DNA from 2 places in the Rhizobium sp. N621 genome. Region 2 is predicted to be linked to the other one. Evidence: riboswitches for the same ligand, from Rfam matches in the RefSeq annotation. Region 2 holds a riboswitch; the other holds the start of a gene.

Evidence for each region. A riboswitch is a leader RNA that binds a small molecule or an ion and turns the genes downstream of it on or off. The one in region 2 is predicted to bind cobalamin.
Region 1: another riboswitch for cobalamin. It lies ahead of nrdH (glutaredoxin-like protein NrdH); the one in region 2 lies ahead of cobU (bifunctional adenosylcobinamide kinase/adenosylcobinamide-phosphate guanylyltransferase).

Annotation. Positions count from the first base shown of each region.
Region 1 covers NZ_CP013495.1:3,997,293-4,002,419, forward strand. Annotated here, with positions in the region: gene nrdE (class 1b ribonucleoside-diphosphate reductase subunit alpha) at 1-1,033, opposite strand, end outside; gene nrdI (class Ib ribonucleoside-diphosphate reductase assembly flavoprotein NrdI) at 1,012-1,425, opposite strand; gene nrdH (glutaredoxin-like protein NrdH) at 1,439-1,660, opposite strand; cobalamin riboswitch at 1,924-2,149, opposite strand; gene AMK00_RS19200 (heavy metal translocating P-type ATPase) at 2,560-4,797, opposite strand; gene AMK00_RS19205 (MerR family transcriptional regulator) at 4,868-5,127, shown strand, end outside.
Region 2 covers NZ_CP013495.1:2,614,505-2,619,631, reverse strand. Annotated here, with positions in the region: gene AMK00_RS12750 (adenylate/guanylate cyclase domain-containing protein) at 1-180, shown strand, start outside; gene AMK00_RS12745 (chloride channel protein) at 188-1,978, opposite strand; cobalamin riboswitch at 2,205-2,353, shown strand; gene cobU (bifunctional adenosylcobinamide kinase/adenosylcobinamide-phosphate guanylyltransferase) at 2,793-3,302, shown strand; gene cobW (cobalamin biosynthesis protein CobW) at 3,309-4,364, shown strand; gene cobN (cobaltochelatase subunit CobN) at 4,368-5,127, shown strand, end outside.

The DNA.
Region 1 (5,127 bases), 1.4 Mb from region 2:
CCGCCACCATCTCCCGGTACTTTTCCGTCACCGAAATCTCCGTGAAAGGCACGCCGTAGACGCGCTCCACGTCGTAAGGCGAGAACAGATACATATCCTCATTGTTTCTCGCGAGTTCGAAGGTGATGTCGGGCACGACGACACCGAGCGACAGCGTCTTGATGCGGATCTTCTCGTCGGCATTTTCGCGCTTGGTGTCGAGGAAGCGCATAATGTCGGGGTGATGAGCGTTGAGATAAACGGCGCCGGCTCCCTGACGGGCACCGAGCTGGTTGGCATAAGAGAAACTGTCTTCGAGCAGCTTCATCACCGGAATGATACCCGACGACTGGTTCTCGATCTGCTTGATCGGCGCGCCGGCCTCACGGATATTTGTCAGCGACAGCGCCACGCCGCCGCCGCGCTTCGACAATTGCAGCGCCGAATTGATCGACCGGCCGATCGATTCCATATTGTCCTCGACCCGCAGCAGGAAACAGGAAACCAGTTCGCCGCGCTGCTTCTTGCCGGCATTGAGAAAGGTCGGCGTCGCCGGCTGGAAACGGCCGGAAATGATCTCGTCGACCATGTCGCGGGCAAGGGCCTCGTCGCCCCGCGCCAAGGTCAGCGCCACCATGCAGATGCGGTCCTCATAGCGCTCGAGATAACGCTTTCCGTCGAAGGTCTTCAGCGTGTAGCTGGTATAATATTTGAAAGCGCCGAGGAAAGTGGGAAAACGGAATTTCCTGGCATAGGCCCGATCGAAAAGGTCGCGGACGAAATTGAAGGAATATTGGTCGAGCACCTCCTGCTCGTAATAGCCCTCAGTGACGAGGTAATCGAGCTTTTCTCGAAGATTGTGAAAAAACACGGTGTTCTGGTTCACATGCTGCAGGAAATATTGCCTGGCCGCCATGCGATCCTTGTCGAGTTGGATCTTGCCGTCATCGTCATAGAGGTTCAGCATCGCGTTCAGCGCGTGATAATCGAGCGTTTCAGCCGCCTTCAGCGGTTTTGCGCCCGCATCCCGCGTCAGATTTGTTCCCGTGTCCAAAATCGTCCCATCCCGTCTTTGACATTGGCGACATCCTCGGCCGTTCCCAGAAGCTCGAACCTGTAGAGATACGGCACCTGGCACTTCTTCGAGATGACATCGCCGGCTAGCCCGTAGGTCTCGCCGAAATTGCTGTTGCCCGCGGCAATCACGCCGCGGATGTTGGAGCGGTTTTCCGCATCGTTGAGGAAGCGGATCACCGGCTTGGGCACGGCTCCCTTTACGATCCCGGGGCCGCCGTCGCCGCAATAGGTAGGCAAGATCAGCACATAAGGTTCCCGGATATGGATGTCCTCAGCGCCAAGGGGAATGCGCGCCGCGCGCAGCCCCAGCTTCTCGACGAAACGATGGGTATTTCCGGATCGGCTGGAATAATAGACGATCAGCCCCATCGCTTTTCTCAGCTCAGGAAAGCGCGCTGATCATGTCGGGTCGGAAACCCGCCCAATGCTGGCTGCCGGCAACCACGACCGGAACCTGCATGTAGCCCATGCCGCGCACACGTTCGAGCGCTGCGGCATCCTGGGAAATATCGACGATTTCATAGTCCACGCCCAGGCGGTCGAGGGCGCGGTAGGTGGCGGTGCATTGGACGCAGGCCGGCTTGCTGTAAACGGTAACGCTCATCATGTTCCTCGTGATGTCAATGGATTCAGGACGCAGGGCTGGATCGGGCGCCGTACGGCGTCCGGGACAATGCTTGACAATGATGTGGCAAGGTTGGCGCTTTAAACGCCTGATATCATCCCTCGCAGGATGTGCGCGGGCGACGGCCTTGATGTTCTCGACATGACTTCAAACCCCGAAGTGCTCATGCGGACGTTCGGGGCAGCGCAACAGACGCGGATTCATTCCGCCTTCGTAGACGCGACCTTCCGGACACCCCGCCCGTGGACGTTTCGTTCGAGGCAGGTCTCCTGGCTCACGGGTCGAAGCACTCTGCCCCAGCCTTCCCAAGGCATCATGCCTCAGTGACCTGAAATCGGGCAGTTGCTCGCCGCTTACAGTTGCGGGGGCAGCTCCGGCATCGCCGCGCCATGATGGCGCCACGCACCGTATTCCCGTCTTAGCCCTCAATCCTCACGAATCGAGGGAACCTCGAACACTAGATATAGTACGCGAATCCAAATTCACGTCAACGGATGGTTTGTGCATTGCGTTACGGCAGGTTTGAAATCGCTGTATTCCTGTGAAAAACAGGGATAACGAAAGCTTAACGAAAACAGGCTGTGGAGAAGGCCTCGACGTGAACCGGCCGACAAGCTGGCTCCTAGGCTGCTGACAAAGCACTGCAACCCGCGACGTCATCCTCGGCCTTGTGCCGAGGATCTGCGCACGTCCAATTAAGCATCTGAAAATTAAACCGTTTTCCTGCCTGATAGTTGCGGTGGTTAGATGCTCGGCACAAGGCGGAACATGATGGAGGAGACTTTGTCAGCAAACTGAGAGCCGGCAGATGGCCGGCTCCGCTATTTTCGATTCCCCGGGTAGGCCGGAATCGGCAGTCTTCCCGCCGCCAGTCGGGTTCATACCTTTATCCGAAGCAATCGCAGCGCATTGATCGTCACCACCACGGTGGCGCCGGTATCGGCGAGGATCGCCGGCCAGAGCCCGGTAATGCCGGCGATCGTGGTCACCAGAAAGAAAGCCTTCAGCCCGAGCGCGATGGTGATATTCTGCAAGATATTGCGCATCGTGCGCTTGGAAAGCGCGATCATCCGCGCCACGTCGCCGACGCGTCCGTGCAGCACGGCGGCATCGGCCGTCTCCAGAGCCACATCCGTGCCGCCACCCATGGCGATGCCGATGTCGGCGGCGGCGAGCGCCGGCGCGTCGTTGATGCCGTCGCCGACCTTGGCGACGACGAAACCTTCGCGCTTCAATTCACCGACGACCCGCTGCTTTTCCTCGGGCATCATCTCGCCGCGCCAGTCGATGCCGAGCATGCCGGCGACGGCGGCCGCCGTCCGCTTGTTGTCGCCCGTCAGCATCATCGCCTTGACACCGGCCGCCTTGAGCGCCGAGAGCCCCACTTCGGCATCCTCGCGCGGCTCGTCGCGCATGGCGATCAGGCCGGCCGCAGCGCCATTGACGAGCAGCACCGATACGCTCTTGCCGTCATCATTGAGCCCTGCAATACGCGCCTCCTGTTCCGCGTTGAGCGCCCCACGCTCGCGTGCGGCAGGCGGCGACAAGAGATCCACTGTCTCGCCGCCGACTTTGCCGGTGACACCCTTGCCCGGCAGCGCTTCCAGTTCGAAGGCGGGCGGCACGGGCACGCCGTCCGCTTTGGCGCGGTGGAGAATCGCCAGTGCCAGCGGATGGCTGGAGCCCTGCTCGAGCACAGCCGCGCGCGACAGGAGCTGCGCCTCGCTCAATCCGAAGGAAAGGATGTCGGTGACCCGAGGCTTGCCTTCCGTCAGCGTGCCCGTCTTGTCGAAGGCGACCATCGTCACCTTGCCGAGCGTCTCCAGGACCGCGCCGCCCTTCATCAGCAATCCGCGCCGTGCGGCCGCCGACAGCGAAGCGGCGATCGCCGCCGGCGTCGAGATGACAAGGGCGCAGGGGCAGCCAATCAGCAGGATGGCAAGGCCTTTGTAGATCCATTCACTCCACGCGCCGCCGAAAAACAGCGGCGGAATGACCGCGACCAGTGCGGCGACGACGACGACACCTGGCGTGTAGTAGCGCGAAAACCGATCGATGAACCGCTCCGTCGGCGCCTTCGATTCCTGCGCTTCTTCCACCAGCTTGACGACGCGAGCAATGGTATTGTCGGCAGCGGCTGCCGTGACGCGAACCCTGAGCACCGCATCGCCATTGACCGTACCGGCATAGACGACGGCATCGACGCCCTTACGCACCGGCGTGCTCTCGCCCGTCACCGGAGCCTCGTCGATCGCGCTCTCGCCTGATACGATGACGCCGTCGGCAGAGATGCGGTCGCCGGGACGAACCATGATGACCGCGCCGACGGCAAGACTTTCCGCCGGCACCTCGCGCATCTGCCCATTGTCTTCGAGCAGCGCGGTCTTCGGCACCAGGGCCGTCAGCGACTGGATGCTTTCACGCGCCCTGCCCGCCGCCACGCCTTCGAGCAGCTCGCCGACGAGGAACAGGAATACGACCGTTGCCGCTTCCTCGCCCGCATTGATAACGACGGCGCCGACGGCGGCGATCGTCATCAGCATCTCGATCGAAAACGGCGTGCCTGACAAAGCCGCCATGACGGCTCGCCGCGCAATCGGCAGCAGACCGACCAGTATCGCGACCAAGAAGGCATAGGACGCGATCGCCGGCACCAGATGGCCGACGGCATAGGCGACAACGAGTGCCGCACCCGAAAAAATGGTCAGGCGGCCTTTCCTGCTCCGCCACCAAGGACCGGTCATCAGCGCATGGTCGTGCCCATGCAGGCCTTCGATTTCCTTCTCGTCATGGGCATGGTCGTGATCATGCCCGGCACGGTCGTGATCTCCATGGCCATGAGCGGCATGATCGTGATGATGGTGCGGGCGGCCTTCACGCGCGGGCGTCGCATTTCCGGTAAAGGGCGAGACGGAATAACCAAGCCCCGTCACCTTCCTCTCGACTGCCTTGAGATCGCTGCTGCCGTCATGCCGGACGATCATGGTGCCTGTCACCACCGAGACGGTGACATCGGCAACGCCTGCTATGCGCCTGACTGCGGTGTCGATCTTGCTCGCGCAGGCGGCGCAATCCATGCCGCCGACCCTGTATCGTGTCACGCTCGTCTCAGCCATATCCGCTTCCTTGTCAAACAGAAGCATCCCCCCTACATCCTCTAGCGACTAGAGGTGCAAGAGAAAAATCATGAAAAAGATCACGATTGGCGAGGCGGCCCGTCGAAGCGGCGTGAAGGTGCCAACGGTGCGCTATTACGAAAGCATCGGCCTGCTCGCGGCGCCGAGCCGCAGCGAAGGCAACCAGCGATCCTTCGAACCTGCCGACATCAGCCGCCTCGCTTTCATCCGCCACGCGCGCGAGCTCGGTTTCGAGATCGAGGCGATCCGTACGCTGCTCACGCTGCAGGATGATCCGAACCAGTCCTGCGCCTCGGCCGACGCCATCGC
Region 2 (5,127 bases):
AGGGCCGTCAACGAGGCTTCGCGGCTTGAAAAGCTGTGCGGAGCGCTTGAGCAGCCGCTGCTGCTGTCGGAGAGCTTCGCAGCGACCTGCGCCGTGCCCTGCGACTATCTCGGGTCTTTCGAGCTGCGTGGCGTTTCCAAGAGAGTCGACGTCTTCAGGCTTGCCGGCGCCGCTTCTTAAGGCTCGCTCAAATCTCGCCCGACACCTCGCGGCGGCGGCGGTCGAGTTCTTCGCTGTAGCGGCGCAGCGTGTGGCTTTCGCTGAGCTGTCCCACCACCTTGCGCTCGATCAGATTGTTGACGACGGCGAGCGCTTCGCTTTCGCTCTTGTCGAAGATCGCCGCCGCCTGCTTGGCATTCATCTGCGGCTGCAGGAAATCATTGCGGTAGCGGACGAAATCGGCAAGCGTCTGGCTCTCGTCCTGGGCGTCGGTCGGGTTGGCGTAGATCTCAGGCACCAGCACGAGACCGGCATATTTGTCGTTCTCCTCAACGAGAATGACGCGTTGGGTTGAGCCGATCGGGAAGGTCTTCTTGAACTCCTCCAACGAGATATCGGCCCTTGCCGTTTTCACGTCGGCGCGCATCAGCTTGTTCACCGTCAGATTGCGGATCCAGCCAACGTCGTGGGCGCTGCGGATGCTTTCGCCGCGCAGGTGGAAGCGCCATGTGGCAAAGGAGTAGCCGAAGGTCGAGCGCACGACGAGCGAGGAGGTGATGACGGCGGCAAGAACCAGTGCCGTGATCGGAAAATCACCGGTGATTTCGAGCGCCAGGAAGGTCATCGTCAGCGGCCCGCCAATGACGGCGACCGACAGGGAACTCATCCCGACCACGGCATAAATGACCGGCGTCAATGTCGCATCGGCGAAATAGGGAGCGCAATAAGCAAAGAGCTTGCCGAGCAGGGCGCCCATGAACAGCGAGGCGAAAAACAGCCCGCCCCTGAAACCGGAGCCGATCGAGATCGCCGAGGCAAGGGATTTCAGGAGGAAGAGACCGATCAGCGCCGGGATCGCCACGTCGCGGGACAGGTTGAGATGCAGCGCGCCGTGGCCGGCCGAAAGAACCTGGGGGGAGATCATGGCGAGAAGCCCGACGATGATGCCGCCGAGCGCCGGGCGAAAGGGCGGGGCGATCGAGCTTTTGCGCGCCACCTCCTCGATGAAGGCTACGCCCTGCATGAGGAGAATGCCAACGCCGGCGCAGAAGACGCCGAGCAGCAGCGCCGGGATATAATCGGCCGGCACGACCGAGCCGAAGCTGCCGATATCGATGGTGAAATCGCCCTCGACAAGCAACCTTGCGATGAGGGTTGAAACGAGGGCGGAGACGACGACCGGGGTCAACGACACGATGGTATAGGTGCCGATGATCAGCTCGAAGGCGTAGAAGGCGCCCGTCAGCGGCGCGTTGAAGGCGGCGGCGATGGCGCCGGCCGCGCCGCAACCGACGAGGATGCGCAGGTCCGAGCGGCGTAGCTGCAGCTTCAGGCCGAATTTGGAGGCGATGCCGGCGGCGAGCTGGGTATAGCCGGCCTCCAGGCCGACGGAGGCGCCGAAGCCGTTGGAGATCAGGTTCTGTACGGCAACGATGATGCTATCGGTCAGGGAGAGGCGGCCGCCATGCAGTGCGTTCGCCTCGATCGGGTCGACCATTGGTTTCTTGCGCCGTTTGGCGAGGACCAGGAGCAGTAGGCCGAGCAGGGCGCCACCGATGACGGGGGCGGTGAGCAGCAGCATCTTGTCCTCGATGGCAGACGCGCTCAGCCTGTCGCTGTCGGCGATGCCGAAAACAAGCTGGTGCAGTTGGTTGGAGACATAGCTCATGCCGGTCACGGCAAGGCCCGAAGCGATGCCGACGATGGCGCCTGTCAGCGACAGGCCAACTTCGCTGCGGCGCGTCAGCGCACGCAGCCGCCCCGGATCGAAGAAAACACGCAGCGTGCGCAGGCGGCGCCGATCCAATTTCATAAGCATGGCTAGACAACTAGGCGAGGAGAGGCCGGGTCAAGGGCGGAGGTGCGGTTGCCTTGCAACGCAATTGCGGCGAAAAGCCGACCGGCGGGTCAAATATTTATGACGTAAGCATCTGATAAAAGACGATATTTCCGGTAGAGTCAGTGGTGTTGGCTGGCCTTTCGCGCAACGTTGCGGGAAGGTGTTTGCGAAGGTCGGTTGACTTCACCCGCCGGCTTGCCTAACCATCCGAGGAATAACGGATGGTTCCGGATCGGCATTTCGCTTTCCGGATGAAAAGGGAATGTGACGGGGCGGACCCACATCGGGCGCCTTCATCACAGCCGACCCCGCGACTGTAGAGCGGTCAGGGTCTTCCATCCGGCATCGAACCCTTTCGGCTGGCGGGCTGCAATCGTGCAGGCGGGTGGGATGGGCGACATGCCGGAAAAGCCACTGGAAATGCATGGTGATCAACCGGGGTCGGACGCCTCTATCTCTACGAATCGTCCACCTTTTCATCGAGGCAGCCGGGAAGGCGAGGCAGATCCGCTGGCACGATCAGGGGCGACCGGGCTTCCGGTTCGCCCCGATCGCCGCCGATAACCGCGAGCCAGGAGACCTGCCTTCCGTGCCGGGCGAAAAGCCCAACCCTGGGCAAGAGACCCGCTGCCAGCACGGAGGTTGTTTTGGCTGAACGAACGAATTCAGTGCCGCCTGCGGTGGTGCGATACAGTGGCGGCGGTGCGGTGATTTCGGCCGCTTATGTCGAGTATGCGGGTGTCACAGCCTCGACGGCTAACGGCCACATCTTCTCTCCGAAGGCCGCTTCAGTATGACCACCACCCTCATCCTCGGCGGCGCGCGCTCCGGCAAATCCCGTTTTGCCGAAAATCTCGTTATGGCAAGCGGCCTCGAGCGCCACTACCTCGCCACCGGCCGTGCCTGGGACGAGGAGATGCGGACGCGTATTGCCCAGCACAAGGCCGATCGCGGCCCCTCCTGGACGACGCATGAGGAGCCCCTCGATCTCGTCGAGAAGCTTACCGCCATCGACGGCGAGAGGCGCATTGTGCTGATCGACTGCCTGACGCTCTGGGTGACCAATCTGATAATGGAGGAGCGAGATATCCCAGCGGAGTTTACGGCGCTCGCCGATTTCCTGCCTAGCGCCAGGGCGCGGATCGTCGTTGTTTCCAACGAGGTTGGCCTTGGCATCGTGCCTGACAATCGAATGGCGCGCGATTTTCGCGACCATGCCGGACGGCTGCACCAAATAATCGCGGCGAAGGCCGACGAAGTCTATTTCATCGCGGCCGGTCTGCCGTTGAAAATGAAGGGTTGAAGTTCCATGAACCAGCAGAAAATCCCCGCAACCGTCATCACCGGCTTCCTCGGCGCCGGCAAGACGACGATGATCCGCAACCTGCTCACCAATGCCGGCGGCAAAAAGATTGCGCTTATCATCAACGAGTTCGGCGATCTCGGTGTCGATGGCGAGGTGCTGAAGGGCTGCGGCGCGGAGAATTGCAGCGAGGACGATATCATCGAACTCACCAATGGCTGCATCTGCTGCACCGTCGCCGACGATTTCATCCCAACGATGACGAAGCTTCTGGAGCGCGAACAGCGGCCCGACCATATCGTCATCGAAACCTCCGGCCTCGCCCTGCCGCAGCCGCTGGTCGCCGCCTTCAACTGGCCTGATATCCGCACCCAGGTGACCGTCGACGGCGTCATTACGGTGGTCGACAGCGCGGCCGTTGCCGCCGGTCGTTTCGCCGACGACCATGATGCGGTCGAGGCGGCGCGTAGCGAAGACGACTCGCTCGATCATGAGAGCCCGATTGAGGAGCTGTTCGAAGACCAGCTCACATGCGCCGATCTCATCGTGCTCAACAAGACCGACCTGATCGATGGCGATGGCCTGGGCCGCGTGAAGAGCGAAGTTGCCTCCCGCGTCGCCCGCAAGCCGGTCATGATCGAGGCCATGAATGGCGAGGTGCCGGCCGGCGTGTTGCTCGGCCTCGGCATCGGCACGGAAGACGATATCGCCAACCGCAAGTCCCATCACGAGCTGGAGCACGAGGAAGGGACGCCGCACGACCACGACGAATTCGACAGCTTCGTTGTCGAACTCGGCGCCGTTTCCGATCCGACAGGCTTTGTCGAGAAGCTGAAGGACATCATCGCTGAGCATGACGTGCTGCGCCTCAAGGGCTTCATCGACGTTTCGAACAAGCCAATGCGCCTGCAGTTGCAGGCCGTCGGCAGCCGCATTGACCAGTATTTCGACCGCGCCTGGGCAGCGGGCGAGGCGCGCCGCACGCGCCTTGTCGTCATCGGCTTGCACGAAATGAACCAGGACGCGGTGCGCAAAGCGATCGAAGCGCTCATTCAGGGATAATCGATGCATCTGCTTCTGGCCCAGCAGGGAACGATCAGCGACGGCGAGGAGGCGATCGACCTCGGCCAGTCGCCGGGCGATATCCTGTTCCTGTCGGCTGCCGACACCGAGCTTGCCGCGATCGCGGCCGCCTATCGCGAGTGTGAGGGGATGTCGCATTCGCTGAGGCTCGCGAACCTGATGAGCCTCAAGCATCCGATGTCGGTCGATACCTATGTCGAGCGAACGGCCCGGCACGCCAAGCTGATCGTTGTGCGGGCGCTGGGTGGGGCGAGCTACTTCCACTATGCGCTGGAGGCGTTGCATGCGGCGGCAACCCGCAACGGTGCGCTGATCGCGGTGTTGCCTGGCGATGCCAAGCCGGATGCCGGGCTGGTTCCTTTCTCCAATGTTGACCTCGACGATCTCAACGCGCTCTGGGCCTATCTGATCGAAGGCGGCGACGCCAATGCGCGGGATTTTCTCACTTATGCATCGGCGATGCTGTCAGGGGCGGAGAAGCCGGCGCCGGCCGCGCCTTTGATGAAGGCTGGCATCTGGTGGCCGGGGCGGGGGCTGGTTGGAACTGAGGAGTGGAAGAGGCTGGTTTCTGGCACTTCTGCGGAAGCACCCCCCTCTGTCCTGCCGGACACCTCCCCCACAGGGGGGGAGATCGGCAAGGAGCGAGACCGTCGCCCTACATCAGTTGTTTGGAGAAGCCCTGTCGGCGACTCGATCTCCCCCCTTGTGGGGGAGATGCCCGGCAGGGCAGAGGGGGGTACCG